2 regions of the Paenibacillus marchantiae genome follow, and region 2 is predicted to be linked to the other one. Evidence: riboswitches for the same ligand, from Rfam matches in the RefSeq annotation. Region 2 holds a riboswitch; the other holds the start of a gene.

Region 1 (15,859 bases), 2.0 Mb from region 2:
AGCTATATCGCCAGCAGTTACCTCATGAGGATGCTCCAGCAGGAACTCCACGATCTCACGCTGTCTCCTTGTAATATTACTCATCAGGAGTCGGATTTGAGGCGCTCCACCAGTGCCTCATATTCAGGACTCTTCAGGAAGTTATCGATGGAAATATGCTCTGCATTTGGAGCCACGGATTTGGCCCGGTCAGTCAATGTTTTCTGTGTGATGACGATGTCGGCATCTTGTGGAATCTCACTGATCGCCGTGTTGGTTACAGCGACATCCACACCGGCTGCCTTCATTTTCTTCCGCAGAATCGAGGCACCCATGGCACTCGAACCCATACCTGCATCACAGGAGAATACAATTTTATTGATATCCGTTTTTACTGCCGAAGAAGCAATATCGGCTGCACGGTCAGCTTCACGATTGTCTTTATCAACGGTGAGGTTGCCCGTTTTGCCCTGATTTTTCATATCTTTCATGCGGTTGGAAGCACTATCCAGATCTTCGTCATCCTTCTGTTTACCTGTTTTGAGCAGTATGGATGCCACGAGGAAGGAGATGACCGCAGCTACGGCTACCCCGGCAAACATGCCAAGATATCCACCCTTAGGCGTTAACAATGAGTAGGCAATGATACTTCCCGGTGACGGTGCAGATACCAAACCAGCTCCTGTCAGCATGAAGGTCAATGTACCCGCCACACCACCAGCCATCGCAGCCAGAATCAGTATCGGTCTCATCAGAATGTAAGGGAAATAAATCTCGTGAATCCCGCCAAAGAAATGAATGATTACAGCACCTGGAGCGGAAGATTTGGCTGATCCGCGACCGAAGAAGCAGTATGCCAGCAAAATGCCGAGTCCAGGTCCTGGGTTGGATTCAAGCATGAATAATACGGATTGCCCCAGTTCTCTTGCTTGATCCGTACCAATCGGTGTCAGAATCCCATGGTTGATGGCATTGTTCAGGAATAATACTTTTCCTGGCTCAATGATCAGGTTGACCAGCGGGAGAAGACCAGCATTCATCAAAGCTTCTACCCCAGCCGATAACACCTTGCTAATCGCTTCAACGAAAGGCCCGATGCCTTTAAGGGCTAGAAGGGCCAAAATCCCACCAATAATACCAGCGGAGAAGTTGTTAACCAGCATCTCAAACCCTGATTTGATTTTGCCATCGACAGCTTTGTCAAATTTCTTAATGACCCAAGCTCCCAATGGTCCGGCAATCATAGCGCCAAGGAACATTGGAATGTCACTGCCGACAATAACCCCGATGGTCATTATTGCACCGACTACACCACCACGTTGGCCGTGTACCATGGTACCGCCTGTGTAACCGATAAGCAAAGGCAGCAAATATTTGATCATTGGATCAACCAGCAATGCAAAATCTGCGTTAGGGAACCATCCTTTTGGAATGAACAATGCCGTAATCAAACCCCAGGCGATAAATGCACCCATGTTAGGCATAACCATACCACTCAGGAAACGTCCAAACTTCTGAACGCCGACCCGTATTCCTCCGCTTTTTTCGGACTTTGCGTCCACTGAACTCATATTGAAAACCTCCTCAACATATTAAACCTTAATTCCACTGAATTTTGACAAGGATGATCCAGACGAACAAAGGTACAAATCTTCAATAAATCTTAATTTACAACCATATCGTAAATGAAAACGGTATCTTCTACAACGAAATGAAAACCTACTTCCGTCATGAACGTTGATGACAAGATTTAAATTTAAAGGATTGTCCCATGTTTGAACCTTGTATATGGAATGGAACCTGTTATTCCCTTTCATGTATCATACCCACGAAATGCCCCATTTTAATGACAAATGAAATTGTAAATTTATTCTATTTGAACGAGCTGTTTCTATCTCAATTAGAAATAATGATGAAACACGTTAATTGATATTCATTCCATCCCATTCGTCTGTTAACAACGAAAAAAGCGCAATTTCCTCACCCTGTCCCAGGTGAGGCAATTGCGCCTAAGTATTCTCCGAATGAGCTGTATCACCATCCGGATCTATAATCAATCGATTCATTTTTAATACGTTAAACGAACTTTTCCATTAAGCTGAAACTCCGTATCTAGCGGAAATTTGTACCTTAATATTATTCCGTATGTTTACGATACGCATCCGCGTTCATCAATGTGGAAAGTGCTGCTGTGAGGTCGCCCTCAACACGAATCTCGATCATCCAGCCTTCCTCATATGGGGAGTTGTTAACCAGCTCCGGGGAATCCTGCAATGCATCATTCACAGCAATAATCGTTCCACTGACAGGAGAAAACAAATCCGAAACGGTTTTGACGGATTCAATCGTTCCAATGCCGTCTTCCGCTTTTACATCCGATTCAAGGTCAGGCAATTCTACAAAGACAATGTCACCCAGCTGATGCTGCGCGAACTCGGTAATGCCAATACGTACGGTATCCTCCCCTACGGTCTGCACCCATTCGTGCTCTTCACTGTACAGGAAATCACTTTTCAATTCGCTCATCGATATCCGCCTCGCTTTTCATTAATGAGTGCATGCGTTTCTTTGACCTTAACCTTTTTCCCAGAACATAGCGTATGATATTTTCGATTCAAATGTCAAGATACCTCACAATTTATTTGTTTTTCTTCCTTATATGCCTGTAACTCAAATGGACCCTCCCTACATATAATGGTGAATATTAGAAAAGTAAGCGCACTCTTTATAAATAGACGAACATTTTAATGTTAATTAAAAATTTCATTCGGATTTTTTGTTCATATCTATGATATCGTTCTTGACATCAATAGACGATTCAGGCTTTAATGAGAGTAGTAAATGTGTTTAATTGGTCTATGCAATACCCGCGGATGAATGTAAAGGGAGAGATTACCCTTGACACCCGAATCAGGGTGTACATGCGGTAACGCCGAAGGAGTAAACCACCGACAAGCGGAGGTGAATCTCTCAGGCAAAAGGACTTTTACGGGACGCAACTCTGGAGAGCATCTAATCGCCCTGTATGGGCGTTATGATCACCCAAGGGGAAACCTGCTGCATCATGCGGCGGGGTAACTCTCAGGTACCAAGGACAGAGCCTAAGAATACAGCGTGCTTCTGGCATGCCTATTCTTTGGCCTGTCCTTTTCCTTTTTCCCAAAAAAACGAAAACAGGTTATAGAGCGGCACTGCCTATAGCGTCCTTACCTTACTTTTATAATAAAATATGATGCCAGATTCATTGATCCACGGTTATACACTCGGCCGGTTGACGGCCCATGACGAGGTGATTGGATGTCCGATTTGCTTAGAACCCCACTCTTTCCACTCTATCAGCAATATGAAGGCGTACGATGCATTGATTTTGGTGGCTGGGAGCTCCCGGTACAATTCAGTGGAATTCAGAAAGAGCACGAAGCGGTGCGAGAACGTGCTGGATTATTTGATGTATCTCACATGGGTGAATTCACCGTACAAGGTGAACACGCAGAAGCTTTTTTACAGCACATGACCACTAATGATGTAACAACACTCGTTCCCGGTCAGGCCCAATACACGTTAATGTGTTATCCGGATGGCGGCGTGGTCGATGATCTGCTGATCTATAAACTGAAAGACCAGCATTATATGCTGGTGGTTAACGCCTCCAACATCGACAAGGACTGGGCATGGCTGCAACAGCACATGACGCCAGGCGTAACGATGACCAATGATTCGGATCAAACGGCGCTGCTTGCTCTGCAAGGTCCGCTGGCAGTGGATATTCTCAGAGCGGTGACAGACACCGATGTGTCTTCGATTGAGCCTTTCCGCTTTGTGGCAAATGCGAAGGTATGTGGTGTTTCATTGCTGTTATCCCGCACCGGATATACGGGTGAAGATGGCTTTGAGCTCTACGTTCCCGCGGAACAAGCTGCTGAGGTCTGGAACGGATTGATGCAAGCGGGAGAAGGTCACGGACTCGTTCCGACAGGACTGGGTGCCAGGGATACGCTGCGCTTTGAAGCCAAGCTGCCCCTGTATGGACAGGAATTGTCCGCAACCATCTCACCGCTGGAGGCTGGCGTAAGTATGTTTGTGAAGCTAAATGCAGGACCGTTTATCGGACATGAAGCCTTGTTGCAGCAAAAAAATGATGGGCCTGCCCGCAAGCTGGTCGGCATCGAAGTGCTGGAGCGCGGCATCCCTCGTCCTCATTATCCCATTTACGCCGAAGGCGTACAGATTGGTGAAGTAACCACAGGCACCCAGTCGCCTACGTTAAAACGTAATCTGGGGCTGGCCTTGATTGACAGCAAATATGCTGCACTGGGTACCCCGCTGGAGATTGAGATTCGTGGCAAGAAACTGAAAGCCGAGGTCGTGAAGACCCCTTTTCATAAACGGACACGTGCGCCAAAGACACCTACTCAAGGAGCTGATCAAGCATGAGCAAGCATCGCTACATTCCCATGACCGAGCAGGATCAGAGTGCCATGTTGGCAACCATCGGCGTGGAAACGATTGAGGATCTGTTCCATGACATTCCACAGGAGATTCGCTATCAGGGCGAACTGCCTGTTTCCTCCAAACTGGATGAATACGCACTGACACGTCATATGTCGAAGCAAGCGGGAGCGAATGCCAACTTCGAGACACACGCCAGTTTCCTGGGTGCAGGCATTTATGATCACCACGTTCCCTCCGTCATTAATCATGTCATCTCCCGTTCCGAGTTCTATACAGCCTATACACCTTATCAACCCGAGATCAGCCAAGGAGAATTGCAGGCGATTTTCGAGTTTCAATCCTACATCTGTGAGTTGACAGGCATGGCTGTAGCCAATGCCAGCATGTACGATGGTGCAACTGCATTTGCGGAAGCAGGCAATCTGGCCGCAGCGGCAACCCGCCGCAAACAACTGATTGTGTCACGTACGGTGCACCCCGAATCCCGTCAGGTATTGCAAGCTTATGCTCACGGCCTCAATCTGGAGATTGTTGAGATTGGATATCAAAATGGTGTAACAGACTGGGATGCCCTGCAAGCCGCCGTGTCCGATGATACCGCAGCCGTCATGATTCAAAGCCCGAACTTCTTCGGCGCCGTGGAAAATGTAAAACAGGCCGCAGACCTTGCGCATGCGCACAAGAGCCTGCTCGTGGTCAGCGCCAACCCGCTATCGCTGGGTCTGCTGGAAGCCCCAGGCAAGCTGGGTGCTGACATCGTCGTTGGCGACGCGCAGCCCCTTGGCATCGCCGCTTCACTCGGCGGCCCAACATGCGGATACTTCGCCGTATCCCAGGCTCATATGCGCCGAATTCCTGGCCGAATTGTAGGCCAGACAACGGACCGCAACGGCAAGCGTGGTTTTGTACTCACGCTGCAAGCACGGGAACAGCATATCCGCCGTGAAAAGGCGACGTCCAACATCTGTTCCAACCAGGCGTTGCTCGCGCTGAGCGCCTCTGTATATATGTCCATTATGGGTAAACAAGGCATGATCGACGTCGCTGATTTGAATTTGCAAAAGAGCCATTATGCCCTTAATACGTTTACCGCAATTCCAGGCGTCTCTCTTACGTTTACCGCTCCTACGTTCAATGAGTTTGTTATCCAACTGCCTGAAGGAACAAATGTGGAACCACTGCAACTGAAATTGCTCGATGCGGGTTTCATTGGCGGCTATGAACTTGGCCGTGATTATCCAGAGCTCGCCGGACATATGCTGATTGCAGTTACTGAACGACGCAGCAAGGAAGAGATCGACGAATTCGCACGTGTATTGGAGGGATCGCTGTGACTCAGGAAACGACAACAAAGACAACTACGACGACATCAGCACAAGGACAATCGGAAACGGTAACTTCTATCTCCCCTTCGGGCCAACCTGAAACTATCACAACAGACACTAACCAGGCTGCCTCTCAAGCACCGGAGCAATCGTTGATTTTTGAACTCAGCAGTCCGGGTCGGGTCGCTTATTCGTTGCCCGAATGCGACGTTCCCCGTCAAGCTGTGGATTCCCTGATTCCCCGGGAAATGCTTCGGTCGGAAGCAGCAGCATTGCCTGAGGTTTTTGAAGTTGACGTCATTCGCCATTACACTGCCCTGTCTCGTCGTAATTTCGGGATAGATAACGGATTCTATCCGCTGGGCTCTTGTACGATGAAATATAATCCGAAGATTAATGAGGATGTGGCCCGTTACAACGGGTTCGCCAAAATTCATCCATATCAGCATGAATCCAGCATTCAAGGTGCACTTGAACTGCTCTACACGTTGCAAAATGACCTTGCCGGACTTACCGGGATGGACGCCGTTACGCTGCAACCGGCCGCTGGTGCACATGGCGAATGGACCGGGCTCATGATGATCCGTGCTTACCACGAAGGTCGTGGTGAACGGCGTACGAAAGTCATCGTACCCGATTCTTCTCATGGGACCAACCCGGCAAGTGCAACCGTAGCAGGTTTCGAAACGGTAACGATTCCTTCACGCGCAGACGGTCTGGTAGATCTGGACGCACTTCGCGCAGCTGTTGGTTCGGACACCGCAGCGCTCATGCTGACTAACCCGAACACACTCGGACTCTTTGAAAAAGACATTCAGGAGATTGCCTCCATTGTGCATCAGGCAGGTGGCTTGCTGTACTACGATGGAGCCAACTCCAATGCCATTATGGGCATCACCCGACCTGGCGATATGGGCTTCGACGTGGTGCATCTGAATTTGCATAAAACGATGAGTACTCCGCACGGCGGAGGTGGACCTGGTGCCGGCCCGGTTGGTGTGAAGAGCCGCTTGATTCCATTTCTGCCGAAACCGATGGTCATCAAGAATGATGAGGGTATATATGCATTGGATCACGAAGGTGATCAATCCATTGGCCGGGTCAAAGCTTACTATGGTAACTTCGGTATTCTGGTCCGCGCCTATGCCTACATTCGTACCTATGGACCTGAAGGCTTACGCCGGGTATCTGAATGTGCGGTGCTCAACGCCAACTACATGATGGCTCGTCTCACACCTTACTACGAGATTCCGTATCCAGGCGTGTGCAAACATGAATTCGTTATGTCTGGCCGGGGGTTGAAACAGTATGGTGTACGTACACTGGATGTTGCCAAACGATTGCTTGATTTTGGGTATCACCCGCCAACCGTGTACTTCCCGCTGAACGTCGAGGAGTGCATCATGATCGAACCAACGGAAACCGAGAGCAAAGAAACCCTTGATGGGTTCGTCGATACGATGATTCGCATTGCCAAGGAAGCAGAAGAAACGCCTGAACTGGTACTCAATGCCCCTTACGGCACACCGGTTACCCGTCTGGATGAAACAACAGCAGCCCGTAAACCTGTACTGAACTGTGCTTGCAGTTAAAAGCTAACCTCTAATAAACTAATGAAAACATATTCAGTCGTTGATAATCATTAATAAATGCCAAAAACAGCCGCATTTTGCTTTCTGCGCGGCTGTTTTCTTTATTGCTTATTAACCTGTCAGCTTTATTTTATCTTCTCCGGTCTAGGGCTTCCAATTGGCCCGTTCCTTCTTGCCCAATCGCGGACAGGTGTAACAATAGGAGCGACCTTGTCGTAAATATTGCAAGCAACAGACGTTTTTGATCGCAAGTCTTTTCGTAGGCTCCAGCGGATGATCAATCATCCGAACCCTGACACGAAGCGGATTCTTGGCCAGACCAAATACATCAGCTTCCAGACCATTTTGCAGCACCAGTTCATCAGCGGCAAACTGACGCAAGAGAGCTTCATCGTCTTGATACGTATTATGAATATTCTCCCTGTAGTTTTGCAGAGCCGTTGGCAACTGCCCCCACAACATGCTGACATGCAACCCAGAAGCTTTGGACAAACACTCCATGAGGGGACGTGCAGTCTGACTGTAAAAACGTCTTAATTCTGCTTCAAGCCAGACCGTTCTTTCCTCCGAATCCTTCGGAGCGAGAGTGACATCCATGTTCTCAAGTTGAAAAGCAATTCGTGTATAGCCGGTTTCCTTCATCAAATGTATACTCAGATTGGCTAGCGAAAAATTCGGAGCTGAATCATGGACGGATACGGTATATTGCAGCGCAGCTGCCACATCACCGAACCAACTGGTGAAATAGGCTGCGGCAACCGTTAGATCCTGTCCCTCGATTAACTGTTGATAGGCGGACAAAAAGCTTCTCATTGCCTCCGGATCAACAATAGATTCTCCACATAGCGATGCCACGGGTACACCATTCAGTTCCTGTACAAGATTAAAGTTCTTCCCCAGTTCCTCACGAATCCGGTCATTCATCATTCGCCGAACAAACGATTCAGGTCATCCAGCATGGAAGTAGCCGCATTGGGTCCATACCCGCCAAACCACGAATCCGACGCCACCTGGAATACCTGATTATTTTTAACAGCCTTCATGTTTTTCCAAATCCCCAAGGTCTGCAGATTGTTATATATCTCTTCATTATCATTGATAAGGATAATGTAATCCGGATCGATTTCTGGCAACTTTTCATTAGACAGCACTTCATAGCGACTTTCAGCGCTTGTCACGGGGAAAACAGCCGGTCTGGAGAAACCGAAATCATCATAAAGCCATTTGTAGTCCATGTCTCCGTAATACCGAATATCATTTCTTATCCGCAATACCATGAGTGTCTTACCCTCTGCTTTGGCGTGAACTTTTTGGATCGCCTCAGCTTTATGCGTTTCATAGGTTTTTATCACTTCTTCTGCCTTTTCGTTCAGACCAAAGGCCGCCGCGGTAGCTCGAAATGCCGTCTGCCAATCAGGTGCCACATATCCATTCTCAAGCATGGCCGTTGGAGCAATTTTGGTATAATTCTCGTATTGCTCTTTGCTGTTCGTATCCGTCACAATCAGATCTGGTCCAAGAGAGAGCATTTTCTCTACACTGACCTTACCTTGATCACCGATGATAGCCACATCATTCAAGAATGGCTTCAAATATAACGGAAAATCTTCGTTCTGTGATTTCACCGTAGCTTTTGGCGTCATGCCAAGTGCAATCAGGTGATCCGTCAAATATGTCACTGTGGAAGCAATGTTTTCTGGCTTTTGCGGTAATGTCTGCTCACCATTTGTATCCTTAAATGTAAACGTGGTATCTTGGGACTCTTCCGTTGCCGCTTGTTCCTGTTTCGTCGGTTCTGCCTCAGACGAACCTGACTTCTCTTTGTTGCCACAGGCCACAATCAATAATAACACCGCAAGCAAAACTGCTGTTAAAGTGAAATAGCGTTGATTTCGTTGTTTCATGTTCTGCAAATCCCCTTATTCATTCGTTATTCTGTTATTTTGTCTTCTGCCGTTCTCTCATTTCTCATTACACGTGTGCTTGTGATCCATCCCATTTCATTTCTTAAATTCATAAAAAACGAACTTCCATGCTGTGGAAGACGTATGAGCGCTTTGCAGTTCGTTGTATCCAACGAAGCAGGAATGGACTCCCATCTTGCGGTTCTCCAATTGCGATCATCCACGCACCAATAAAGGTTGGCCTCCAGGACAGGAAGGGAGGATTCATAACTAACGACAAACCAACCGTCCTCGTGCTTCTCCTCACAAATTTCAACAAGCGCAGGTTTCGCTTGAACGATGTTGTCCGCAAAAGCGAAGACCTCCTCGCATGCCCATGCCTCCTTATGAGAATGCCCGAGACCCGGATGAAGGCTTAGTCTGCTATGGTTGTTGTTTGGATGGCACTCCAGATGCTGTTCATAAGACTTATTAAATATGGTCAACGGAAAATGGGTATCATTACTACCATTAAGCCATAACATCGGCAAGCGGCTTTCGGACAGATAAGTGGATGGGTCCCACAATAGACGAACACGTTTTGCCTCTGCCCCCGGCATGGATGCGAAGCTAAGCCCATAATAGGAACCCGGCTCATGTAGATACCCACAGCCATAAATGGGCATGGCAAAAGAAAGCCTGGCATCTAACCCCGCAACCAAACTTGTGATGATGCCTCCCCATGAAATTCCTGTTATACCTATGCTCTGCTTGTCTACACCCTGAAAAGAGCGGAGCAATGAATGAGCCAATATTACAGCGGCTACGGCATGATACATCCATTGATCTTCAACAGGCTGTTCGTAATCTGCAAATACACCCTGTTTCTCAGGACCACTCCATGAATGTGAAGGCCATTCCATCCGTTCGGTGTGCTCCTCATCCCCGAATGGAACATGCCCTTCCAGATCCATGGCTATCGCAGCATACCCTCGTGCCATCCATTCTTTCACCCAACTGCTAAAAGCTGTTCCCGCACCACCGTGAACCAAAATTACCGCGGGAACTTCCTCGTTAGGAGAGACCGGACGCGGGATGCCGTAGTAGGCAAATATGCGAGTAGCACGACCTTTATATGACACACCCTCATAGAAGCAGGCATGTACGCCGGTATGTTGATCTTCGGAAACCGGGTATAATCGAGGTGCTTTAAACAATTGCTCTAGATTCCAAGGCGGCTTTCCAGAAATGGAATGTCACCTCCTCTTTACACTGATAATGATTTTCTTTCTCAATACGTATCATATCATTCATTGCTTCAGCTAAACATGGATATATAAACGGAGTGAACTGGACTTTAGTCAGCCAAATAACCGCATAAAATAGGATAGCGCCCGATCATGCGACCAAGCTGAATACTCAAACAATTTTTCTGTCCCCACCTCGTACACATGTCCATGCCGAACCGCTGTCAAACGATGCCACTGCTCACTGGCCTGAAGCGCCTTCCATTCCCGGGCCGCCTGCTGTGTAGAATCTACCATGATAATCAGCATATCTGCGTCGTATTTTTCCAGAGCTTCTTTAGTCACCGATTCAAAAACATTGATGTCATCGAGACGATGCGTAGCTGCCAATCTAAAATCATCATAAAGGACCGCGCCAGCATTGCGTTTGCCATATATCCGATATTCCGAATCCGTGATACGCCATATGTTGACGGTAGCTCCACCGATGTTACGTCTTACTTTGCGGTAGACCGCTTCCGCCTTGCCATCATATTCTGACAGCCACACCTCCGCCTCTGCCCGATGCTCCATGACTTCTGCAATCATTCGAAGCTGCTCGCGCCAGTCTGCGGATAACCAAGGGATGGCAACTGTCGGCGCAATCTGCTCCAGCTCTTTTCGCGCCCGCTCGCCCAGAATGTCAGTGCAGAAAATAAGCTCCGGCTCCGACGCACGCAATCGATCCACATTTTCTTGCCAGATCTGCCCTTCCCCCAGCTCATAAGAATGCAGACGAGTCATTCGGTTGTATAATTCGTGATTTGGATAAAAGGCAGCAGCTTTCGGAAGCAGGCCAAGTGCCAGTAAACTGCCCGAGATTGGATCAGAGACACTTGCGATACTATATCTGCGGCTTTTGACAAACGCATTAGGCGAAAGTCCCATCTTCTGTTTGAATCTGCGGCTAAAATAAAATTCATCTTCATAGCCGACTCGGACCGCGGTCTCTTTTACACCATCACCTGACAAAAGGAGCTCCTTGGCCCGTTTCATTCTGACATCCATCAGATAGGCCGTCGGGGTCTTTCCTGTATATTGCTGAAATGCCCACGAAAAATACCCTGGACTCAGGCCAGCAAGCTTGGACAATTCATCTCGTTTTAACTCATGATCCAGATGTTCATTCATATAATCGGCAACACGGGCAATCGCAGAAGCGGTAGACTCAACGCTTTCCGGCTTGGCCTCCGCTTGAACAAGTGAAGTCATCAAACCGTATAATGCGGCCTGTCTATTGAAGTGTTCCTCGTCACCAGCGACCTCCAGTTGAAGCAATCGATCACAAGAGAGCGCGAGTTGATGCGGATCTTTGCACCAAAACAAACCCTCCATGAAAGCATGGGTAGCGGTCATCTGCTGTTCTCCGCCATATTCGTATACTTCGAAACGGACCATACAGCCTTTTAACGCCTGCTCATCTGCCGCCAGCTTGAACCTCTGTCCAGGAGCCAGCAAATAGACTTCCCCTTCATTCAATCGGGATATGTGTTCGTTCGATACCAAAGTTCCTGAGCCACTTGTACAAAGAATAGCGAAGTGTTCCGCTGTCGCTGCATGAACAATTTCTCCATTCCAGGACACTTCAAACGAATCGATACTGCTATATTTAAGCATCTTGCCTGCCTTTTTTTCATTGACCTTCATGGTAACCCTACTTTCTCCCTCAGCATGATGTCCATTGATTGAATTGTTCGAATATCTTAATGATAATGATTTTCAACCAAGATACAAACGGAAAAATGTAACTTCTCTGCAGAATAGTGATATCGGCCCAAAACAAAAAAAGCCGGTATCTGCTGTAACAACAGATACCGGCAAAATCGCTGCAAGACTGCAGCTTTTTTATCGGAAAAAGAAACCCTTAAAATCGGGTGGAACCCCCGTAAAATTACATTACGCTTGAATGCTTTGAACCAATTCAACGACTTGTTCAGCCGTTTGCATATCGAGTGCTTTGGCAGCAAGTTCTTGCATGTCTGCACGGGACAGCTTGGTGATCTGACTGCGAGCTGGCAGAATAGATGTTGCGCTCATGCTGAACTCATCCAGTCCGAGACCGAGTAGCAATGGAATTGCTGTTTCGTCTCCGGCCATCTCACCACACATGCCAACCCATTTACCTTCACGATGCGCTGCATCGATAACCATTTTAACCAAACGCAAAATGGCTGGGTTGTAAGGTTGGTACAGATATGCCACTCGTTCGTTCATACGGTCAGCAGCCATCGTGTATTGAATCAGATCGTTCGTTCCGATACTGAAGAAATCCACTTCTTTGGCAAACTGATCCGCCAGAACTGCAGTCGAAGGAATTTCGACCATGATTCCGAGTTGAATGCTGTCAGAAACAGCAATACCTTCAGCAACCAGCTTCTCTTTCTCTTCGAGCAAGACAGCTTTCGCTTCACGGAATTCACCAAGTGTTGCGATCATAGGGAACATGACACGCAGGTTACCATGTACGCTTGCACGCAGCAATGCACGCAATTGAGTACGGAAAATGTCCAGACGGTCCAGACACAGACGAACTGCGCGGAAACCGAGGAATGGATTCATTTCTTTTGGCAGGTCCAGATATGGAAGCTCTTTGTCTCCACCGATGTCGAGTGTACGAACAACAACAGGTTTGCCTTCCATTTTTTCCAGTACAGCCTTGTAAGCATTATACTGAATGTCCTCGGAAGGAAGCTTGTCTCTGCCCATGTACAGGAACTCGGTACGGTACAGGCCTACAGCCTCGCCGCCATTCTCCAGAACACCAGCAACATCATTCGGTGTACCAATGTTGGCTGCCAGTTCCACATGAACGTTGTCCACCGTTACCGTTGGCTCATCACGCAGTTTTCTCCACTCCGCACGTTGTGCATCGTATTGCTCCTGTTTGGAACGATACTCAGCAATAACATCATCCGTTGGATTAACCAGTACGTGACCGTCCAAACCGTCAACGATAATCATGTCACCTTGTTTCGCTTGAGCCAGAATGTCCTTGGTTCCAACGACAGCCGGAATTTCAAGCGAACGAGCCATGATTGCAGAGTGAGAAGTACGTCCACCAATATTGGTTGCAAAACCTTTAACATATTGACGGTTCAGTTGAGCCGTGTCGGAAGGCGTAAGATCCTCCGCAAGCACGATTACTTCTTCACTGATCTCAGCCGGACTCATGAATTCGATACCAAGCAAGTGATTTAGCACACGTTTGGTTACATCACGCATATCCGCAGCACGTTCCTGCAGGTAAGCACTCTTCATGTTTTCGAACATTTCGATAAATTGCGTTGCTGTTTCGTTCAATGCGAATTCCGCATTAATCTTATCATCTGCAATTTTCGCTTTAACCGGATCAATCAGTTCCGGGTCATTCAGAATGAGCAAATGCGAAGCAAAAATCTCAGCTTTTTTCTCGCCAAGCTCTTGTAAAGTACGCTCTTTGATCGCCTCAAGCTCAGCCTGGGACTTGCCCAGAGCTGAGTCGAGTTTCGCGATCTCTGCGTCAACGTCGTTGATTTCGCGTTTTTCTACAGAGTAATTGGGATGCTCCAAGATAAACGCCTTGGCGATAGCAATACCCGCCGAAGCCGCGATCCCAGAGACATTAAGCATTAATTTCGCCCAGCCCTTCGTTAACCATAACGTCTGTCAGAGCTTGAAGAGCTTCAGCTTCTCCTTCGCCTTCAACGATGATGTTGATGGTGTCGCCTTGTTCCAGACCAAGGGAAAGTACACCCAGGATGGATTTCAAAGTTACTTTTTTACCGTTAGCTTCTGCAAAGGATTCTGCACCTTTGAATTTGTTTGCTGTATTAACCAGGGCTGTCGCCGGACGTGCGTGGATACCATCTTCGTCTGTAATTCTGAATGTTTGTTGCATTACAATCATCTCACTTTCAATAATTTAGTTTAGGCATTGCATATATTTACACTTGCTTGCCATCGTCGTAACACTTCTTATTTTATCTCAATAATCGGCTGATCGCCAATTTTCAGTAACCCACTTTTCGTAAGCGTTACTGTCGAGCCTTCTGGCAGGTTGGTGAAAATGATCGGAGAGATGATCGACGGAGCATTAGCTTTCACATACTCCAGATCCACTTCCATAATCGGCTGTCCTGCCGATACCAGGTCGCCTTCCTGCACAAGCACGTTAAAGCCCTGACCTTTCAGCTTCACCGTGTTGACACCTATATGAACAAGTACTTCCTTGCCTCCGTCAGACATAATGCCCACGGCATGTTTGCTTGGAAATACGTTAAACACCTTACCATATACAGGAGAAGTAATCTTGCCATCATGAGGCAGAACAGCAAAACCATCGCCTGTCATTTTCTCAGCAAAGACCGGATCAGGAACGTTTGTGATATCCATCAATTCGCCGTTAACTGGCATAACGATGTCTTCCGCAATAATACGTTCACCTTCTTCACCTTGCGCCTTTTCCTGTTCAGGAGCTGGCTTAGCCACAGCTGCTGGAGCTGGTGCCGGTGTCCGTCCTGCAATGATATCCTGCATTTGAGATTTAATCGTATCTGAACGTGTACCGAAGATGGCCTGTACATTATTACCCACTTCAAGTACGCCAGATGCACCCAATTGTTTCAAACGATCTTTATTTACACTGGATTTCTCATTTACTTCAATCCGCAAACGAGTAATGCAAGCATCCAGATGTTTGATATTATCTTGCCCGCCGAAAGCAGCAAGAATATTGTGAGGTAGATCATCCGTTGAACTTGAGCCTCCACCGCCCGAAGCAGTTTCAGGAGTTGCCTCTTCACGACCTGGTGTTTTCAGGTTGAATTTGCGAATGATCAATCGGAATCCGAAATAGTAGATCACTGCAAGAATCAAACCTACGATGATAACATCCCACCAAGGCGTGCGGTTCGGGATAATCCCGAAGATCAGGAAGTCAATGAATCCACCGGAGAATGTCATCCCGATTTTGACTCCAAGAATTTGCATCGTCATGAAAGACAAACCTGCAAAGATACAGTGTACTGCAAACAGGATTGGCGCTACAAACAGGAATGAGAACTCCAGTGGTTCTGTAATCCCTGTGAGGAACGAAGTCAGCGCAGCTGATCCCATGATCCCTGCAACATACTTTTTGTGCTCCGGTCTTGCTTCATGGTACATCGCAAGCGCCGCAGCTGGCAAACCGAACATCATGAACGGGAATTTACCAACTTGGAACGTTCCCGCTGTAAGGTTCACACCATCACGCAGTTGATTGAAGAAGATTTGCTGGTCTCCACGAATGACATCTCCAGCTTTGTTCACATATTCACCGAACTCAAACCAGAATGGTGAATAGAAAATGTGATGCAGACCGAACG
Region 2 (15,859 bases):
TTCAATCATTCTGGGAAGACGTTTGCGCCGTTTGTGGATGTGCAGAAGAACGGGGAGAAGTCCAAATATAAGGACTGGTTCCATGTGCATGAATTCCCGCTGGACGTGAAGGATGGCATTCCTACGTATGAAACATTCGGATTCGAAGCCCACATGCCGAAGCTTAACACGGAAAATCCCGAGGTGAAGGCGTATTTGCTGGAGGTCGCCGAATACTGGATCAAGGAAGTGGGCACCGACGGCTGGCGGCTGGATGTCGCGGATGAAGTGGATAATGCGTTCTGGCGCGACTTCCGCCGTGTAGTGAAGGCTGCGAATCCGGATGCCTATATCCTGGGTGAGGTATGGAATGAGTCCTCCTCCTGGCTGCAAGGTGATCAGTTCGATGCCTCGATGAACTATCCATTTACGGAAGCCGTAAATCGTTTTTTTGTAAAAGATGCCATGCACGCCGAACAGTTCGCGAACTCGATCGGTCGACAACTGTCCCGCTATGCGCTGCAAGCCAGCGAAGTGGCGTTCAATCTGCTTGATAGCCACGATACACCACGGCTGCTCACCTTATGTGAGGGTGACCAGCGGAAGATGAAACTGGCCGCGTTGTTCCAATTCAGCTATATGGGTGCCCCGTGCATCTATTACGGGGATGAGATTGGGCTGGACGGCGATCATGATCCCGGCTGTCGGAAATGTATGGAGTGGGATGAGACGAAGCAGGATCGCGAGCTGTTCACCTTTTATCAGAAGCTAATCGCACTTCGCCATGCCCATCCTGCCCTGCGTGCAGAAGGCAGCATTCGATTCCTGCAGGCCCGTGAAGGCGGAAGCCAGCTTGTGATGGAACGACAGGATGAGGAGGAGCGCATTCTGATCCTTTTCAATCGTTCGGAAGAAACAGCTATCGTGGAGCTCGAAGCGGGTGCCGGGGAATGGACGGAGTTATTTGGCGAGAATTATCGTACAGCCAAGGAAGAGGGAATTCTGGCCGTTGAGCTGCCAGCATATGGATATGCTGTACTAAGTACAGATATCGCGTAGCTTTTTCATATTGTTGTATCCTTGCAATTCCAACGCATTGAAAGCAACGCCGGATAAGCGCTCACAGACCTGTTACTGATCTGTAGAGCGCTTTCTGCGTTATGGATGGATCGTCAATTGATTTAGTGACACGGATACTATAGAAAGCTACTGAGGCGCGGTCAGCTGTTCCTTGAGCAATCGGATGGTAGCCTCATATTGCACAAGCCCCACTTGCATACACAAACGCTGTGCAGGTGAGATCTGTTCGCCAAATTGCTTCATCTGGCGCTGCAGCTCGGCATACAGCAACTCTTTACGATTCAGCTCCGACCGGACCCACCCTGCGACAGTATCTTCATCCGCCAGCTCTCCGAAATACAGACGCATCAGAAAATCAGAACGGAACACCTCTGCTTCCAGGGGACTCATCAAATAGGTATTGAACTCCGCAGACCCTTCCGGTGTTAAGGTATACACATTTTTGTCAGGTTTCCCTTCTTGTCTAACGGATTCCTTGGTTAACAACCCTGACTTTTCCATCTTCGCAAGTGTGGGATAAATGGTGCCAAAACTGGCATCGAAGAAAAATGAAAAATATTGTTCAAAGTACTGCTTGATCTCATATCCGGAACATGGCTGATTGTGCAGTATTCCGAGGATGACATGCTGCGTGTTCATCGGTGTACCGCTCCTTTCCAATTGCTCTTAACGTATCACATCCTCCCTTATACGTTCAACATCATCAGACGTTCACGGATTGGCTTATCCGGCAAAAGGGGGCTTATCGTTATCCATATTATCCACGATCAGGTGAAGGCAGGTTTCCAGTCAGAGCGACAGGTGTCGCAGCAGTCTTGGACTCCAAAGGTATGCCGGATTGTGCAGGACCTGAGCGTTTGATCCATGTGCACACCGCTCCCAAAACCAACGTCGCCGCTCCAATCACTACCAGAAGCAGAACATCATGACTAATTCCATCTCCGCCAAGCACCAGATTCATCATACCCTCCACCGCGTAGGTTGCCGGCAGATAATGACCGATCTGTTGATAGAAGTCAGGCATGACATCGCGCGGAATGGTTGCGCCTGATGACAACATCAGCAGAGGCAACAAGGCACTGTTTAACCATGCTCCAGCATTTCCAAGCAGCAGCAAGCTCAATTGCGCCACGAATAGAAAAGATAAAGTAATCAACAACTGAAATAGCCATAACATCCACCATCCATCTGCTGATGATACACCCATAACATGCATCATCCCTGCTCCAACGAGCGATACGATAAATGCAGCACCAACATTGATGATATTGCGCGCCCAAAAGCGTTCCCATTTTCCTGCCCTGCTACTGAGTTCACCAGAAACCTTTTGCAGATTCATGCCAAGAAGCATTGCACCTGTAAAGGTAGCCGTCACAATCAACATTGGTACCATGGAAAAAGCAAAGTTATGAACTGGATTCAGCCGTTCCACTTCTGCCTCCACACGGGAAGATAACCCCGCTGCCATCGCATTCGCCTGATCGTCAGCCATACCTGATTGATTCAGCACTCCCCGAATGCTATTTTGCTGTACTTCACGGTTCAACGTCGCTGTAACTTGTGCGGATACGGTCTGCATCACACTTTTTACGGTAGCCACATTGGATTCATTCATTACATACTTCACTGCCACCGGGCCCGACAAGTCTCCCGCCTGCTGCATGAAACCGGATGGAATCTCGATAATCATGTATACATCCCGGTCCGTTAACATCTGTCTGGCTTCTTCCATAGTTGCCGAAGGTTTAATCGCGAAATGAAGCCCCTCTGCAAGAGACTTTGCCACAGGCTCAGCCGCAGCCCCATCTTCATTTACGATGGTCACAGCAAGCTGATTCATCCGTGCATTTACCTGATCATATCCACTAAGCCAAATGGTATTAAAAAAAACCTGGAACAGTACTGCTGTAATTAACCCGACTACTGTAGCTCCATTTTTCAAAAACAGAAGACTCGTTTGAAAAACACTTTTCATGTTATCCATCTCCTTAATTTGTATAACTCATTCTCGATCTTATATATCGTGTTGATATATGACAATAAATAATATATCTAAACGATATATAAACGTCAATACCTTTTTATTTTTCTTTGTTGGAACAACAAAAAAGCCGATACGCTTCTTCACCAGGAAGAATTCGTATCGGCTTTTTTATCATAATGGTAGCAGATCATTACCGTTAATGATCAAGCTCCACGAATTAAATTCAGTTCATGTACGTTCATGCATGTTATGCCTTGGCTTCTGGTTCATTTTCAGCAGGAGACTCAGCTTCAATCTCAGGCTCCGCACGCTTCGCCTTTGGTTTAGCAAGCTTCTCCATCATTTTCCGTCCTGTCGGTGTTTGGGCAAGCCCACCTTGGGCCGTTTCACGGTGCCTGCTCGGCATCGCACTGCCCACTTCCAGCATGACATCAATGACTTCGTCAGACGGGATGGCACTTCGTACCCCGGCCAGCGCCATGTCGGCCGCAGCCAACGCAGTTACGGCACCCAGTCCGTTACGCACAATGCACGGAATTTCCACGAGGCCTGCGACGGGATCGCAGATAAGGCCTAGTGTATTTTTTAACGCGAGGCCAACCGCATGAACCACTTGCTCAGGCGTCCCTCCACGCAGCTCCACCATGGCTCCAGCGGCCATACCGATTGCAGAACCCACTTCAGCCTGACAGCCACCCTCGGCACCGGAGATAAATGAATTGTTGGCAATCACATAACCAATCGCTCCCGCACAGAACAGACCGTTCACCAGATGCTCGTCACTCCAGCCAAAACGCTCTTGGGAGCTTATAAACACACCCGGAATGATGCCGCAAGAACCGGCTGTTGGTGTGGCAACGATCCGGCCCATGGAGGCATTCACTTCCGATACACAAAGGGCATACGCCATGGCCAGTGCAGAAGCATCTCCAGAACAAGTCTCACCTTTACGAATGTACTCAGCCATTTTTTTGCCGTCTCCGCCAGTCAAACCGCTGCGTGATGTCGTATCTTCTGTCAGCCCTTTGTGTACAGCTTCCTTCATCACCTGATAGTAATCCGACATCTGCCGTACAACATCCGCTTCCGGGATATTCGTCTCCTGAACCTGCTCTTCGATCATCAGCTCGGCGATGGTTTTGGATTCTGCTGTACAGATGGTATTCAGTTCATGTAGATGTTTAAACCGCATCAGGCTCGACCCCTCTCTTCAAATCAATCACGCGAATGTCGAGCATATGATCCAGTGACCGCAGACGGTTCAACATCTCAGGATTCGGCACACCATCCATCTCCATCGCTGTTAATGCTTCACCATCCCGGGCTTTCCGATCCACTTGCATGTACCCGATGTTCACCCCAGACGAACTGATGGTGGAGGTTACGGAAGCGAGCACTCCTGCTTTGTCCGAATGGCGCAGTACAAGTGTGGGAAACTCTCCGCTGATCTGTACACGAAAATCATTCAATGCATGCACCGATACACTACCTCCGCCAATGGAAGCACCAATTAGTGAGCATTGACGGTCTCCATGCCACAGTTCAATCTTGACCGTATTCGGATGAGGAGCAGGCAGGCCGCTTGTAAAAAACTCTACCTCCATACCCACTTCCTCTGCATATTGTTCTGCATCCGGTATACGTGGATCATCCGTCACATAATCAAGCAGGCCACCGATTAACGCAAGATCCGTACCATGCCCCTGATACGTATCGGCGAACGAGCCATACAGTGTTAATCGAGCGCGTTCAGGCGTGCACCCCAGCCACTGACGGGCAATTCGCCCCAATCTTGCCGCTCCAGCCGTATGTGAACTTGATGGACCTGTCATGGACGGACCAATAATTGAAAAAACGTCTTTAAAACGCATCGCAAACCCTCCATTTATAATCGTCATTTTCATCCAGACGTACACCCATAATGTTCCTTTATTACTGAATGATGACATCAAAAAAGGACAGAAGAAGGCCCTAGGCCCTCTCTCTGTCCTCGATACCTGAGAGTTTCATGATAAGCAGCGCGGCGGATTGATGCAATCCCTGTATTCACAGGTGATGTCACCCTGCACACCGTGCTGCTTGACCATATACCCCTTGGGTGGCGCAGTTTCGCGCACTCTCCAGAGTTGCGTCCAACGATGGTACATTTACCTGAGAGATTAACCACTGCGCCGGGTGCGTAGCAGCTTGCTCCTTCGGTGCCCGACAGCTGCCATTTTACTCGACATGCCCAGGTCTCTCCCGCTCGCTATCATTCGCTGTATGGAACCATTCTGATCTTGTAACAGAACGATAATTGAAGTTTTTAATACTTTCTCATTAAGATTAATCGACCGGAAGATCAGTGTCAACAAACTTAACGATTTCTTTGTGAATATTTGCTTTTTTCCATTTTATACACTAAATAAATTAACGAACTGTAAACTTTCATCACATGAATGTGTTAATGCGTTTCATCTCGAAAGCGTATACATTGTTCATTTTCTATTAGTGACTATCAGTGTTTAATACTATTTATGTTATGTTCCACAGAACGGTTCGGGTATTCAGGCAACCTTTATTCTGTACTAGAATTGCCGTATTTCTGCCTGTCACCCCACCATCGCCTTGGGCTTCGATGGTTCATCGTAATACCTGCTTCGGGAAGGAAGCATACTCGTCACCCACAATCCCAACGCAGCCAGCAGCATAACCCCGGATACAACTGTATATACCATACGAAGTGACAACTGCTCGGCCACTACGCCTGCAATCAAAATGGAAGCCACCTGTAGCATACTTAACACTAGTCCAAGTACACTGCTCATTCGCCCCATCAGATCGACAGGGATATTATTTTGATAAAAGGTAACCAGGCCCGTATTCGCCAGTGCGGAGCACAGACCGAGCAAAATAAAGGCAACAGCCGCCAGCTCAAACGAGAATGAACGGGCGAACAGAAAATAACCCAGCGCAACCAGAAGTACACCGCCACCCATCATGTGACGGATCGGCAAATGTTTGGCGAACATCCAAACCAGCATGGAACCTGCCAAATAACCGATTCCGGTGATACTCATTAATGCTCCGTACTGTGATTCAGGCAGGTTCATCACCTGACGGATAAACACCACTTCCTGAGCATCCAGCGACATGCCGACCACCAGAATAATCTGGAACAGGGCATATATACCGACCACGTAGCCCGACTTTCGGCTGAAGCTCAGTACAGCTCTCCAATCCTGGGCAATCATCCGAGGTGTCAGTCTGCTTCCCGTCCCTATATTCTGTTCTCCAATGCCCAGTTTGGGAAGAAACATTAGAATCAACGCAGAAGCAGCAAAGGAAACCGCATTGGCATAAATGGCTGCCGCCGGAGATAAATAAATTAGCATCACTCCTGCAACTGCTGGGCCGGTAATGAATGCCCCTGAGCTGATCAGGGCTTGTAGGGAATTGAAGCGCTTGCGCCGTTCAGCAGGTACCAATCGGGTAATGTATACCTGAGAGGAAGGGACAAATATAGATGAAGACATGCTGATCAGAAACATCACTGCGTACATCATCCATAGGCTGGACATCAGTGGGAGCGCCGCCACCAACAATGCCCGTAGCATATCAGCACCAATCATCAGCTGTCGCTGATCATAACGATCAATCAGGCTGCCTGACCAAAACTTAGTGCACACCGAAGCAATCGGCGAGATAATCCACAACCCTGCGACTGCCGCTGGAGACTGTGTCATATTCAATACCATCAGGTTAATCGCCACAATATATATGAAATCACCCAGATTGGATATGCCCACTCCGCTAAGTAGCAATCCGACATGCTTCCAGCCACCAGACTGCCTCTTCGATGCAACTCTCTTTGCACGAATGTTCTTCATAGCGCTACCCACCCACTAGAAATCACAAATTATAACTCATAGAAAATACTCTCGTTCTGCAGATATGGTCTACAAAATTTGCTGCATATAAGAGGCATCCGCTCTTTCATCCATTCGTACCTGGACTCATTCTCCATCTGAAATGCAAAATAGCCGAACGTAAAGATCAGCATGAATCCTTCCATTAACCGAATATCACGTTTCGTCAGTGGTCCTGTCTGCTCCGTATATCCCGATAGGAAGACATCCCGTTCCTCCCGATTGAAAATCGTAGCCGCACCTCCGGCATCAAAGAGATAGTAGCCATAACCGTATAAACAAAAATCAATCATAGATATACCCTGATCCGTCACTAGCAGATTACCGCGGGTAATATCTCCGTGTATCACTCCCCATGTCTCGGCATTCTGCGGATACGTTTCGAGTTGCCCGTTAATGTTCTCAAACGTCTCACGAATCAGATCGAAATCTTCAGGAGTAAAGATACCACGTCTAACGCCTTCCTCCAATTGCTCCAACATGACCAGATTCTCTTTGATCGAGCCATAGGCTGGTCTTACTCCCATTTGCTCTAAGGCAGGGCTATCGTTATATATATCTGAGATGATCGCCTTATCAGCGTGCTGTTCACGGTCATTCGTCTGCTGCCCGCTTTCAGACTTCAGTGAACCCACCTGAGGCTCAGGAGCTCCCGTTGGTCGTCGTCCATATTGGTGCAACGTCTGCAACTGTACGCCCAAATCATGAATCTGCGCTGTTGTCAGACGTTCTCCCTGCTTAATATCCCTGCCCTCAATCCATTCCAGAACAGTACAACAGATCTCTTCTCCTGCTTCGTCCAACCAGACGGTGACCCACTCATCCGATGTATTGCGTACAGGAGTCTGCACCCGCAATGGTCTGGCAGCCCGTAATTCATAAAGTAGATTCATCTCTGCTTCAAGTGCAGGTCGTGTATGCTGGATGCCCGTCATGCTTGCAAAAGCGGCTTTATGTATACGCAATAGGTACTTCTCTCCGGTTGATTCATCAACCACCTGATACGTTAGATTTTCATTATGTCGGATAAAGGAAATTGCAGGCTTTTCTATGGAATAATGCGAGATAATTTCAGTTGCCATGGTGTCATGGGCAATCTTATGGGTAGTTATGATCCACATCTCCTTCTCTTATCAAATTAAAGGTGGTGCTCACAAATATCGTAGCATGATTGTTTTTATTTTGGCAAACTATTCCATATGTAGAATGATGTAAAAAAGCATAACCCCCGAACGACCTCGCCCGAGTGTTATGCTTCCTTCTATCTCTATAAATCTATCTCGATCTCATACTCCATCCAATTTAACAGTTAACCGAAACGTCCCATAATATATTCTTGAGTCAGACGATTGTCCGGGTTGGTGAAAATATGTTCCGTATCCCCGTGCTCAATCATGCTTCCCAGATAAAAATAAGCTGTATAATCCGAGATGCGTGCCGCCTGCTGCATATTATGGGTAACAATTACGATCCGCAGCTCCTTCTTGAGCTCCGAGATCAACTCCTCCACCTTACCCGTTGATACCGGGTCAAGCGCAGATGCCGGCTCATCGAGCAGCAAAATCTGCGGATCAACCGACAACGCGCGGGCGATACAGAGCCGCTGCTGTTGCCCACCCGAAAGGGCCAGGGCAGATTCATTCAGTCTGTCCTTCACTTCGTCCCAGAGCGCAGCGCGACGCAAGCTTTTTTCCACAATTTCATCCAGTGCCTTCTTGTTCTTGATACCGCGGTAGCGGGGGCCAAACGCGATATTGTTGTAGATAGACTTGTGGAAAGGGTTCGGCTTCTGCCACACCATGCCGATCTTCTGACGGAGCTTGATCACATCTGTGCCCGGCTCATTCAGATCATTGCCATCCATCCAGATATGTCCCTCGGTGCGGGAACCGGCAATCTCGTCGTTCATTCGGTTGAGCGACCGCAGGAACGTGGATTTACCACAGCCGGATGGTCCAATGAGTGCCGTTACACTGGCTTCGGGAAAAGTCAGGCTGATCTGCTTAACTGCCTGAAAATGCCCATAATATATGCTTAACTGTTCCGTACCAAAAGGTATGGCCATGTTGGTTCCTCCTTATTTCGAAGCTGTCATGCGGCGGTAAACCACCCGACCGATCCAGCGTGCACTGAGATTGAACGCCAGTACGAGAAGTACAAGCACGGCTGAAGCGCCAGCTGCTACTTCTTTGGAATCCGGGCCAATGCCTTCACTGTTTACTTTCCAGATGTGCACGGCCAGCGTCTCTGCCGGACGCAAAGGATTGATTGGCGATCTTGGACTCGTTGGATTCCAGTCCGTGAAGTCCAGCGGTGGACTACTCATACCCGCTGTGAACATCAGGGCTGCTGCTTCACCGAAGATCCGGCCCGATGCCAGGATCGTACCCGTGATTAAGCTTGGCAATGCCACAGGCAGCAGGATGGAGGTAATAATTTTCCATTTGGACAATCCGAGTGCAAGACCCGCTTCCTTCTGCTCTTTCGGAACGGCCCGGAACGCTTGCTCCGTTGTCCGCACCATGAGTGGAAGATTGAATATAGCCAAGGCCATCGCACCCGATAATAAGGAGAATCCAAGACCAAATGTATTAACAATTAACAAGAGTCCGAACAAACCAATAACGATAGATGGGAACGAGGATAACACTTCGACAACGAGTCGAATAAAACTTGTGATCCGGCCAGGCTTGGCGTACTCAGCCATATAAATACCGCCGCCCCATCCGAGCGGAATCGTAATAATCAAGGTCAGAACAAGCAGGAATATCGAGTTGAATAATTGCGGTCCAATCCCGCCTCCACCTTTTAGCAGCTGTGGTGCACTGGTCAGGAAGTGCCAGTTAATCTGCCCAATCCCACGTACCAGAATGAAGCCAAGCAAACCGAGCAAGAGAACAACAATGAACAGCGCCAGAACAACGATAACGGATGTGGCAACTTTATCTACCGTTTTAGCCTTCATTTTCATACCCGGTTCCTCCTTTCAAGCAGGCGAACCAGAATGACGAAGACAAAGGTCATCACCAGCAGGACAAGCGCCATACTCCACAGTGCATTATTATGAACAGATCCCATCGTGGTGTTACCCATACTCAGGGTGATTACACTCGTTAACGTTGAAGCCGATTCGAGCAGTGATGTCGGTACATGTGGTGCATTCCCGATGACCATCTGTACGGCAAGAGCTTCACCAAATGCGCGTGCCATACCAAGTACAATCCCTGTCAGCAAAGCTGGAAGAACCGTCGGGATAATGACACGGTAGATCGTTTGCCAGCGTGTTGCCCCCAGTGCGTAGGACGATTCACGCAGACCTTTCGGCAGTGCTGACAGTGCATCTGCCATAATACTTGTTACGGTAGGCAAAATCATAACAGACAGAACCAAACATCCGGCTGCAATCCCGACGCCGGCTCCGCCAAACATGCTGCGCAATAAAGGAACGATAACACTGAGACCGATAAACCCGTACACAACGGAAGGAATACCGGACAGCAGCTCAATCGCAGGTTGCAATATCTTTTTACCTTTACCTGGTACAATCTCGGTCATGAAGAGCGCTGCACACAAGCTAAGTGGACTTGCAATCAGAGCTGCAAGCAATGTTGTTATGAATGAACCGGTAATGAACGGCAACGCTCCATAGGCAGCAGGTTCTCCCGTTGGATTCCACGTTTTTCCGGTTAAAAATTCGCGCATACTCACGCCATCCTGGAAAAAGGTCGACAAGCCTTTGGACGCTACAAAATAAACGATGGAAAACATGACAACGATCAGGAAAACGACACAAATCGACGTATAGATCCGTCCCGTCCACTCTTCCCAATAATGCTTCTCTCTCAAGGGCCGGCGCGGTTTCAACTTGTTGTTCATTACCGTTCCCCCTTCGGTCTGTTCCATAACAACCATCCTTCTATAGTAGAATTCATGCAAAATATGGGATTAATCCAGAGCAAACCGCGCAAAGAGGCAGGACCTGGGTCCGCCTCTCTCGCTGTATGCGCAAGTTCAAAGATTATTGAGTCACAGTGCCTGCTGCGTCACGTTTTACTTTCATGCCGGATACCGGGATGTAACCAAGCTCCGTCACGTCGTTTTGTTGAATTTCGTCACTCAGGATGTAGTCGAGGAATGCTTTTGTTGCTGCATCCGGGTCACCTTTGGTGTACATGTGCTCGTAAGCCCATACCGGATAAGTTCCTGCTTCTACGTTTTCAACCGTTGCTTCTACACCTTCGTATTTCAAAACTTGCAGGCTGTCATCCAGGTAGGACAGAGCCAAGTAACCAATTGCGCCCGGCGTTTCAGCTACGAGCTTTTTAACTGTACCAGAGGAATCTTCCTGAATAGAACCTTGGATATCTTCCACTTTTGTTCCCAGTGCAAAGTTCTCGAATGTTGCACGAGTACCGGAGCTGCTAGGACGGTTTACGATAACGATGGCTTGATCTTTACCGCCAACATCTTTCCAGTTTGTGATTTTACCAGAGAAAATGTCGATCAGTTGTTGCTTCGTCAAATCTTGTACACCTGCATCTTTGTTGCTTACTGGAGCGATGGCTACAACAGCCACTTGGTGATCTTTCAGTTCGCTTACTTTTGCTGCGTCATCGATTTTCTCTTCTGCAAATACGTCAGAGTTACCGATTGTAGCTTGTCCCTCGGATACTTGTGTCAAACCAGTACCACTACCGCCGCCTTGCACTTGTACCATCACGTTCTTATATTCATCAACTGCCATAAATTTTTGTCCAGCTTGCTCTACCAGAGGTTGCAGTGCTGTTGATCCAACAGCGAGAATGTTACCACTAAGTTCAGTAGCAGTTTCTCCTGTGGAATTATTGCTTCCCTCTGTACCAGCGTCATTTTTCGATCCGCATGCTGCGAGTACCAGTACGAACGTTAAGGTCATCAAAATGAACGGCAACTTTTTAAACATGTTTTGTTTTCCTCCCCCAAATTAGTGACGGCGATTTGCTTTTATTTTTGTTCACCATCAACTCTTTATTCATTGTAGTTGCGTTATGTCATCTCAAAATCAATGTTTTGTAAACGCAATGTTAAAAATGTTTACTGTGGATTGAAATACATCTGTGACAAATTGCGCTGAAGTGGCCGCTCCGGGAACGGACGTTGTTTCAATCGCTGTTATCCCCGGATTTATATGATTTACTTTTCTCAAGGAATACATCCGGGGATAAAGGCGAACGCTTCGCTTTTACACAATCGTTCCGTTCCCTGCGCTGTGTCAGCGCTGGTTGTGTCTCAGGCATTTTAATCCTCAGACTGGGGATGGCAAAAAAGAAGGCCAGCACTGTAGAAGGCTGGCCATTGTGTACATGCATAATGTAAAAAGAGAATTTGATTCTTCTATAGAAGAATCAAAAAAACTGCTTCATAGCTGGTAGGTAACACCAGCGTGTGAGAGCAGCTTTTTACAATAAGTTGGATCATATGATGATTGTTAATGTAAATTACGATTTTACTAACCCAGAATCCATAGCCATAACGCTAATCCGGCCAAGGTGATTAATAGTGTGGGAATGGTTAAGATGATGCCTGCCTTGAAATAATATCCCCATGTAATCTTTACACCTTTGCGGGACAGCACATGCAGCCACAGTAATGTGGCAAGTGAACCGATTGGCGTCATTTTGGGACCCAAGTCGGAACCGATCACATTGGCATAGATCAGCGCCTCACGCACAATACCTTCGGTGTGTGCACCCTGAATCGCCAATGCGTTAATTAACACGGTGGGCAGATTGTTCATTACGGATGACAATATCGCTGCGATCATGCCCATCCCCACTGAGGCAGCTAACAGACCATGGTCTGCGATGGCATCTAGCCAACGGCTCAAGTGATCGGTTAAACCGGCATTACGCAACCCATACACCACGATATACATGCCCACCGAGAACACGACAATGGACCATGGTGCTTCTTTAATCACGCGTTTCAGGTCCACAGCTTCGCTCTTTCTTGCCAATATGGCGAACAAAAGAGCTACGGCGCCGACGATAACCGATACGGGAATCGGCAAAAACTCACTGGAGGCATAGGCCACGAGCAGCAGCACCAGCATGAACCAGGCGATGCGGAACATCCGCGGATCACGAATAGCTTCCCGTGGATCACGTGCTGCAGAAATATCGTAGCGAAGCGGGATGCTTTTGCGATAAAACAAGAACAGCATCCCGGTACTCGCCACGATGGAAAAGAGATTAGGCACAATCATCCGCACCGCATATTCCACAAATGTAATACCGAAATAATCCGCAGATACGATATTCACCAGGTTGCTGACGACCAGCGGCAACGACGTTGTATCCGCGATAAATCCACTAGCCATAACAAAGGCAAGTACCATGCGCTCATCGAACTTCAATGCACGTACCATCGCGAGCACAATCGGGGTGAGGATTAGCGCTGCACCATCATTGGCGAAGAGCGCCGACACCGCCGCGCCGAGCAAAATGGAATAGATAAAGAGCCTACGTCCATTTCCTCCTGCCAACCTTGCCATATGAAGAGCGGCCCATTCGAAGAAACCTGTCTCATCGAGTATTAATGAAATCATGATAATGCCGACAAAAGCGAGCGTTGCATTCCATACAATGGATGCCACATCAGATGCATCGTTCAGACTGACAACACCACACATCAATGCTAGCAGAGCCCCACCCATGGCGGACCAACCAATACCTAATCCGCGTGGTTGCCAGATAACCAATGTGATGGTCAGGACAAAAATCAGAATTGCTACAAATGTCATAAAGCCTCCTGCGCCGCTGTATTCATCATGTTTTGGAGCATGATATGAGAATGGCCTGCCAGATATGATTACACTGCAATTATTGCGGATAAACCAGACGCTATAGTTATACAGGGCTGCAGGAGAAATGTCTATCTTTATTTCCTTCTAATTTCTATAGAAACTGAGATAAAAGATATCGCCTAATGGTCAGGACTTGTCCCCATCCTTCGGCGTGTCCTCCACCATTTTGAACATACCCAACAATCCTTGTAGTTGCTCCGCCATACTGTTCAGATGTGCTGAAGACGAAGCGATCTCCTCCACAGATGCCAGCTGTTCCTGTGAAGATGCCGAGACGGATTCCGTATTCGCAGCAGATTCTTGGGTCACAATCGAAATATCGTTCATTGCTTTGGCAACGTGGGAAGCACCATTCTCCAATTGCTTCGTTGTTTCGGACAAATCATCCAACGTATGAACAGCATCCTCTACAGCTTCCCGAATCTGTGCAAAGGATTGTCCGGACGTATTCACGGCCTGAATTCCGTCTCCAACCCGAGTCTGAGCTGCATTCATAGCGTTCAGGGCAGCATCCATATCCTGACGGATATTATGAACGAGTTGACCAATCTGCGCAGCCGAGCTTCCCGATTCCTCTGCGAGCTTCCGTACCTCTCCCGCTACAACTGCGAAGCCACGGCCAGCATCTCCCGCTCTTGCCGCTTCAATGGAAGCATTCAGAGCCAGCAGATTGGTCTGTTTCGAAATTGTGGCAATCACATCTACCATACTGCCGATCTCAACAGAGCGTACATTCAGTGACTGAACCACCGTCGCCAGCTGTTCCACCGTTTCTTGAATGCTATTCATCTGCTCTACTGCCTGACCTGCAGCCTCATTACCTGAATAAGCCGCTCCAGATGTATGCCGCATATTCGTTGTAATGGATTGCACTCGCTCAGACATCATGCGAACATCTTCCGCCATTTGGCTCATTTTTCCCGATCCATCCGTTACACTCTTCACTTGCTGCTCGGCACCCTCGGCAAGTTCCTGAATTGCCATCGTTGAATGCTCAATAGCTTTGGTTGTTTGATCCGCACTAGCGGACAATTCCTGTGAGGAGGCAGATACCTGCTCTGCTGTTTCCTGTACACCCAGAATCATCATGCGCAGATTGTCGACCATCCGTTCAAAGTACTTCGCCAGATCGCCTACCTCATCTTTGCGTCCTGTGTCCAATTTTACCGTCAGGTCGCCTTTGCTTACGGATCTGGCGGATTCCTGCAGACGTTTAATCGGACGCAGCATCGAACGTGTAAACCAGATAATGAAGATCAGAGTAAGTAATGTGGCAGCCAGGATAACGATGAGTGTAGCCATCCGAATGTCTTTACTTGCATTGGATACTTCGCTTTTGAACATTGTACCGCCAATTTTCCATCCAGTTTTCTCATTCGTAGAGAAAATCATGGTTTTGGGATCATCATTATAGATATAGCTGAACTCGCCTTCCTTGCTCTCGAACATTGGATCCAGCGTTGTTGTTTGTTCTTGTGTACCAGCTTCCACGACTGGGGATACGACATAATTTTTGTCTGCATCCAAGATGACGACATACCCTTCCTTGCCAACCTTAATGGATGCCTGTTTTTGAAGCTCTGTTAGATCCATGGACAAACCAATAACACCCGATTGATCATCAAGCGTTTTGGAGACAAAAACAACTGCAATGCCATCCGTGTTCTTGGATACAGGTGAAACTACTGGAGTACCTGGCTTCTCCATTGCAAGTTTGTACCATTCTCGTTCCCGGGGATCATAAGGTGACCCTTGTGAACTTCCCGCAGATTCCTTGCCACGGACCATGACTCCCTCTTTGGTCCCCACAAAGATATTTAAAGCATCCGGATGCAGTCCAAGATACTGTTTCAATTTCAGCTCAAGCTCAGGGCTTTCATTTTGTCCTTTAATCATGTCAGTTACAATCAAACTAGCAAAATAATTGATATCATGAACCTTCGCATCCACATGTGTCCCAATGATTGAATTCGTTGTGTCTACACTTTGTTTGGCACTGTCCATCAGTTGGTCTTCCACCGTATGATCAGCGATAATCAGCGTAACGATCCCAATGGTTAGACT

The links. Region 2 has a riboswitch for glycine ahead of sdaAB (L-serine ammonia-lyase, iron-sulfur-dependent subunit beta). Riboswitches for the same ligand answer to the same signal wherever they lie in the genome.
Region 1: another riboswitch for glycine. It lies ahead of gcvT (glycine cleavage system aminomethyltransferase GcvT); the one in region 2 lies ahead of sdaAB (L-serine ammonia-lyase, iron-sulfur-dependent subunit beta).

The regions. Positions count from the first base shown of each region.
Region 1 covers NZ_CP118270.1:6,623,478-6,639,336, forward strand. The annotation lists gene PTQ21_RS29770 (BglG family transcription antiterminator) at 1-84, opposite strand, end outside; gene PTQ21_RS29775 (PTS mannitol transporter subunit IIBC) at 84-1,550, opposite strand; gene gcvH (glycine cleavage system protein GcvH) at 2,116-2,505, opposite strand; glycine riboswitch at 2,853-2,975, shown strand; glycine riboswitch at 2,979-3,079, shown strand; gene gcvT (glycine cleavage system aminomethyltransferase GcvT) at 3,277-4,413, shown strand; gene gcvPA (aminomethyl-transferring glycine dehydrogenase subunit GcvPA) at 4,410-5,765, shown strand; gene gcvPB (aminomethyl-transferring glycine dehydrogenase subunit GcvPB) at 5,861-7,348, shown strand; gene PTQ21_RS29800 (hypothetical protein) at 7,493-8,275, opposite strand; gene PTQ21_RS29805 (ABC transporter substrate-binding protein) at 8,272-9,252, opposite strand; gene PTQ21_RS29810 (alpha/beta hydrolase family protein) at 9,279-10,448, opposite strand; gene PTQ21_RS29815 (helix-turn-helix domain-containing protein) at 10,593-12,164, opposite strand; gene ptsP (phosphoenolpyruvate--protein phosphotransferase) at 12,414-14,126, opposite strand; gene PTQ21_RS29825 (HPr family phosphocarrier protein) at 14,119-14,394, opposite strand; gene ptsG (glucose-specific PTS transporter subunit IIBC) at 14,472-15,859, opposite strand, start outside.
Region 2 covers NZ_CP118270.1:1,640,305-1,656,163, reverse strand. The annotation lists gene PTQ21_RS07655 (alpha-glycosidase) at 1-1,038, shown strand, start outside; gene PTQ21_RS07650 (PadR family transcriptional regulator) at 1,186-1,698, opposite strand; gene PTQ21_RS07645 (YhgE/Pip domain-containing protein) at 1,817-3,034, opposite strand; gene sdaAA (L-serine ammonia-lyase, iron-sulfur-dependent, subunit alpha) at 3,291-4,235, opposite strand; gene sdaAB (L-serine ammonia-lyase, iron-sulfur-dependent subunit beta) at 4,225-4,914, opposite strand; glycine riboswitch at 5,026-5,169, opposite strand; glycine riboswitch at 5,174-5,297, opposite strand; gene PTQ21_RS07630 (MFS transporter) at 5,635-6,912, opposite strand; gene PTQ21_RS07625 (phosphotransferase enzyme family protein) at 6,942-8,033, opposite strand; gene pstB (phosphate ABC transporter ATP-binding protein PstB) at 8,261-9,016, opposite strand; gene pstA (phosphate ABC transporter permease PstA) at 9,029-9,916, opposite strand; gene pstC (phosphate ABC transporter permease subunit PstC) at 9,919-10,854, opposite strand; gene PTQ21_RS07605 (phosphate ABC transporter substrate-binding protein) at 10,970-11,893, opposite strand; gene PTQ21_RS07600 (arsenic transporter) at 12,440-13,732, opposite strand; gene PTQ21_RS07595 (methyl-accepting chemotaxis protein) at 13,922-15,859, opposite strand, start outside.